DNA from 2 places in the Geobacillus sp. YHL genome. Region 2 is predicted to be linked to the other one. Evidence: a T-box and tRNA genes for the amino acid it is inferred to sense, from the RefSeq annotation. Region 2 holds a T-box; the other holds one or more tRNA genes.
What was found. The T-box of region 2 lies ahead of ileS (isoleucine--tRNA ligase). A T-box ahead of a tRNA ligase gene usually reads a tRNA of that ligase, here a tRNA-Ile.
Positions count from the first base shown of each region.

Region 1: it encodes a tRNA-Ile, which carries the amino acid that the T-box ahead of ileS (isoleucine--tRNA ligase) is inferred to sense. The anticodon was not compared.

Region 1 is NZ_JAEIGB010000003.1:1,279-3,640, forward strand. It holds tRNA gene JCR24_RS04330 (tRNA-Phe) at 1-3, shown strand, start outside; tRNA gene JCR24_RS04335 (tRNA-Thr) at 385-457, shown strand; tRNA gene JCR24_RS04340 (tRNA-Lys) at 630-702, shown strand; tRNA gene JCR24_RS04345 (tRNA-Gly) at 710-784, shown strand; tRNA gene JCR24_RS04350 (tRNA-Leu) at 790-875, shown strand; tRNA gene JCR24_RS04355 (tRNA-Arg) at 881-954, shown strand; tRNA gene JCR24_RS04360 (tRNA-Pro) at 961-1,034, shown strand; tRNA gene JCR24_RS04365 (tRNA-Ala) at 1,043-1,115, shown strand; tRNA gene JCR24_RS04370 (tRNA-Met) at 1,133-1,209, shown strand; tRNA gene JCR24_RS04375 (tRNA-Ile) at 1,215-1,291, shown strand; tRNA gene JCR24_RS04380 (tRNA-Ser) at 1,311-1,401, shown strand; tRNA gene JCR24_RS04385 (tRNA-Thr) at 1,758-1,833, shown strand; tRNA gene JCR24_RS04390 (tRNA-His) at 1,841-1,913, shown strand; tRNA gene JCR24_RS04395 (tRNA-Gly) at 2,085-2,155, shown strand; tRNA gene JCR24_RS04400 (tRNA-Ile) at 2,162-2,235, shown strand.
Region 2 is NZ_JAEIGB010000008.1:40,336-42,697, reverse strand. It holds gene ileS (isoleucine--tRNA ligase) at 1-1,533, opposite strand, end outside; T-box leader at 1,587-1,807, opposite strand; gene JCR24_RS09290 (DivIVA domain-containing protein) at 1,905-2,362, opposite strand, start outside.

The DNA of each region.
Region 1 (2,362 bases), on a different contig from region 2:
CCATTTTTATCATAGTTCCGAAAGAAGGTTCCCGCTTCATGCAAAGCTAAGTGGGAGTAGTTCACAGACATGTCAGATGTTCAAACCACCCCGGCTTAGTTCAATGGGTAGCGACGAACATTCGCATCGTCGAGTCTGTTGCGAGTTGCCTCGACGCACAAGGCTTCCTTGAATGAGCTTGAAGAGGAAGAGGCACAGTTCAGCATAATAGGAGTCATTGTTTCATTACGAAATATGCCGGCTTAGCTCAATTGGTAGAGACGAGCATCGGCATCATCGAATTGGCTGCGAGTTGCCTCGACGCACTCAGCTTCCTCGAATCAGCTTGCAGAGGAAGAGGCACAACTAGGCAGACAACATGAGTCACTAACTAATTTTAAATGTGCCGGCTTAGCTCAATTGGTAGAGCAACTGACTTGTAATCAGTAGGTTGCGGGTTCAAGTCCTGCAGCCGGCATTCTTATTCCTTAATAACCCCTTAAGCCATTAAGGCGGCAACCGCGAGCCATTAGCTCAGTAACGAGCGCTACATCTTCGAGTTCGCTGCGAGTTGTCCCGACGCATCTGACATCTTCGAATATGCTAGTAGAGGAAGGGACATCGTTGTCTCGGAGTGTTATTGAACCCATGAGCCATTAGCTCAGTAGGTAGAGCATCTGACTTTTAATCAGAGGGTCGGAGGTTCGAGTCCTCCATGGCTCATCGTCTTGCGGAAGTAGTTCAGCGGTAGAACACCACCTTGCCAAGGTGGGGGTCGCGGGTTCGAGCCCCGTCTTCCGCTCCACTTCCGCCGGGGTGGCGGAATTGGCAGACGCACAGGACTTAAAATCCTGGGGTAGGTAACTACCGTGCCGGTTCGAGTCCGGCCCTCGGCACTTGTGCGCTCGTAGCTCAATTGGATAGAGCATCTGACTACGGATCAGAAGGTTAGGGGTTCGAATCCTCTCGAGCGCGTTTTGTCGGGAAGTAGCTCAGCTTGGTAGAGCACACGGTTCGGGTCCGTGAGGTCGCAGGTTCAAATCCTGTCTTCCCGATTTATCATGGGGCCTTAGCTCAGCTGGGAGAGCGCCTGCTTTGCAAGCAGGAGGTCATCGGTTCGATCCCGATAGGCTCCACCTTTTGACTTAAATTTGGCGGTGTAGCTCAGCTGGCTAGAGCGTACGGTTCATACCCGTGAGGTCGGGGGTTCGATCCCCTCCACCGCCACCATTATCGGACCTTTAGCTCAGCTGGTTAGAGCAGACGGCTCATAACCGTCCGGTCGTAGGTTCGAGTCCTACAAGGTCCACCATTATTATTGTTGCTTTTTTGGAGGAGTACCCAAGTGGTTGAAGGGGTCGGTCTTGAAAACCGAGAGGCGCCGCAAGGCGCGCGGGGGTTCGAATCCCTCCTCCTCCGCCATGCACTTTAAAATCGTGCCGGCTTAGCTCAATTGGTAGAGACGAGCATTCGCATCGTTGAATCTGCTGCGAGTTGTCCCGACGCATCCCACTTCTTTGAATAAGCTTGCAGAGGAAGGGACACCGAGCATTTGACTTCCTCGAATTAGCTGGGAGAGGAAGAGGCACAACCAGGCAGACAACATGAGTCACTAGCTAATTTTAAATATGCCGGCTTAGCTCAATTGGTAGAGACGAGCATCGGCATCATCGAATTGGCTGCGAGTTGCCTCGACGCACTCAGCTTCCTCGAATCAGCTTGCAGAGGAAGAGGCACAACCAGGCAGACAACATGAGTCACTAGCTAATTTTAAATATGCCGGCTTAGCTCAATTGGTAGAGCAACTGACTTGTAATCAGTAGGTTGCGGGTTCAAGTCCTGCAGCCGGCACCAGAACGAGGCGACTATGGCGAAGTGGTTAACGCACCAGATTGTGGCTCTGGCATGCGTGGGTTCGATTCCCACTAGTCGCCCTTTTCATTATATTCTATATTTGCGGGTGTAGTTTAGTGGTAAAACCTCAGCCACGAGCATCTGCATCATCGAATCTGCTTCGAGTTGCCCCGACGCATCTGGCTTCTATGAATCAGCTGGTAGAGGAAGGGGCATGGAAGCAGCGTGGCGGATGTTCAACTAAATGATATGCGGGTGTAGTTTAGTGGTAAAACCTCAGCCTTCCAAGCTGATGTCGTGGGTTCGATTCCCATCACCCGCTTTTTATGGGCCTATAGCTCAGCTGGTCAGAGCGCACGCCTGATAAGCGTGAGGTCGGTGGTTCAAGTCCACTTAGGCCCATTATTTTCCATTGAATATTTTTGGGTCATTCGCTATAATAATGGGCGAACAATGCCCCATCGTTCCACAGCAAAATCGGAGCGACGAGCTTCACATCTTCGAATTCGCTGCGAGTTGCCTCGACGCA
Region 2 (2,362 bases):
GCTCGACGGATGGGTGAATCCTTCCGGCAGCAAGTCTTTCGCCTCGCGTTCAAACCAGACGTTCGACCCGTATTGGCGGAACAGGTTCGACACATGCTCAATCGTCTCATCGGTGATGATCGGTTCACCGTTTTCGCCGTAAAAGACCGGAATCGGCACCCCCCAGGCGCGTTGGCGGGAAATGCACCAGTCGCCGCGGTCGCGCACCATGTTGTGGATGCGGATTTCCCCCCACTCCGGAATCCATTTCGTTTCCTTAATCGCTTGAAGCAGCTCGTTGCGGATTTTATCGATCGATGCAAACCATTGCGTTGTCGCCCGGAAAATCGTCGGCTGCTTTGTCCGCCAGTCGTGCGGATACGAGTGGGTGATAAACCCAAGCTTCAACAAAGCGCCGACTTCCTCAAGCTTCTGTGTAATCGCCTTGTTGGCGTCTTCGTAAAACATCCCGGCAAATCCCGGCGCTTCCTCGGTCATGTAGCCGCGTTCATCAACCGGACAAAGGACCGGAAGCCCATATTTTTGCCCAACGAGAAAGTCGTCTTCCCCGTGGCCCGGCGCCGTATGGACGCAGCCCGTGCCGGCGTCGGTCGTGACGTGTTCGCCGCACACAACAAGCGAGTCGCGCTCATAAAACGGATGTCTCGCCACGACGTATTCAAGCTCTTTTCCTTTGACCGTTTTGACGACCGACCATGCGTCCCAACCGATTTCTTTCGCCACCGATTCCGCCAAAGCGGCAGCGACGACATACCGTTTTCCGCTGACATCGACAACATGGTAATCCAAATCCGGATGAACCGCGATCGCCAAGTTCGCCGGAATCGTCCACGGCGTCGTCGTCCAAATGACGATTCGCTCATCGCCCTCAAGCACGCCTTTGCCGTCTTTCACCGGGAAGGCGACATAAATCGACGGCGAACGCTTGTCTTTATATTCGATTTCCGCTTCGGCGAGCGCCGATTCGCTTGACGGGGACCAATAGACCGGCTTCAACCCTTTGTAGATGAGCCCTTTTTTCGCCATTTCGCCAAACACTTTAATTTGCTGGGCTTCGTACTCCGGTTTGAGCGTAATGTACGGGTTGTCCCAGTCGCCGCGCACACCGAGCCGCTTGAACTGCCGGCGCTGGTTGTCGATTTGTTCATACGCATATTGCTCGCACCGCTTGCGGAACTCGGCGACGCTCATCGATTTGCGGTCGACGCCTTGCTTCGCGAGCGCCGTTTCGATCGGCAGTCCGTGCGTATCCCAGCCCGGCACGTACGGCGCGCAATAGCCGTTCATCGATTTGTAGCGGACGATGATATCTTTTAAAATTTTGTTCAGCGCATGGCCCATATGAATGTCGCCGTTGGCATACGGCGGGCCGTCATGCAGAACAAACAGCGGCCGTCCTTTCGTCCGCTCCTGCACTTTCCGGTAAATGTCCATTTCCTCCCATTTTTTTTGCATTTCCGGCTCCCGCTTCGGCAAGTTGCCGCGCATCGGGAACTCGGTTTGCGGCATAAGCAGCGTTTCTTTGTAATCCATCCTTGCTCCTCCTTCGAACGATAGATTCCAAATAAAAAAACCGTTCTCCCCCGGCAAGGGACGAGAACGGTCTCGCGGTACCACCCTTCTTGGCCATGCAAACGACGCACAGCCCACTTTTCATTCGTAACGGGAATGACGCGCCATGGCCTACTTGATGTTCGGCATGGAACTCCAGGGTGATGTTCACTCTTGCGCCGATGCCAGGCTTCCACCATCCCCGGCTCGCTGCGACCGGTCGTACAAGAGCTACTGTCCCTTTCATCGTCGATGGCTATTTCGCTATTCATCCTGAAAAAAGCCAACCGCCTCCCACGGCGGCTGATGCGGCGATTTTTGCCAATTATTATAACCGAAACGTCTTCGGTTCGTCAAGGCTGTGACAGCGGTTCTCTCGCCCCTTCTTCCAAATCCGGCGCCTCATACTCCATCAACTCGTCCCAATCGCGGCTGTTGATCATATCAAGCTGCGCCTCGACAAGCATGCGGAAACGGGCGCGGAACACTTTCGACTGCCGCTTCAGCTCCTCGATCTCGAGGGCGATTTTCCGCGATTTCGCCAATGCATCGCTGATGATGCGCTCGGCGTTTTTTTCCGCCTCTTTAATGATCAGCTTCGCCTCTTTTTGCGCATTCCGCTTCACTTCTTCCGCTGCTTCTTGAGCAACAAGAATCGACTTATTGAGCGTCTCTTCAATGTTCGCAAAGTAGTTCAGCTTTTCCGTCAGTTCGGCCACTTTTTCTTCCAGCTGCTTTTTTTCACGGATGAGCATTTCATAGTCTTTAATGACTTGATCGAGAAACTCGTTCACTTCGTCTTCATCGTACC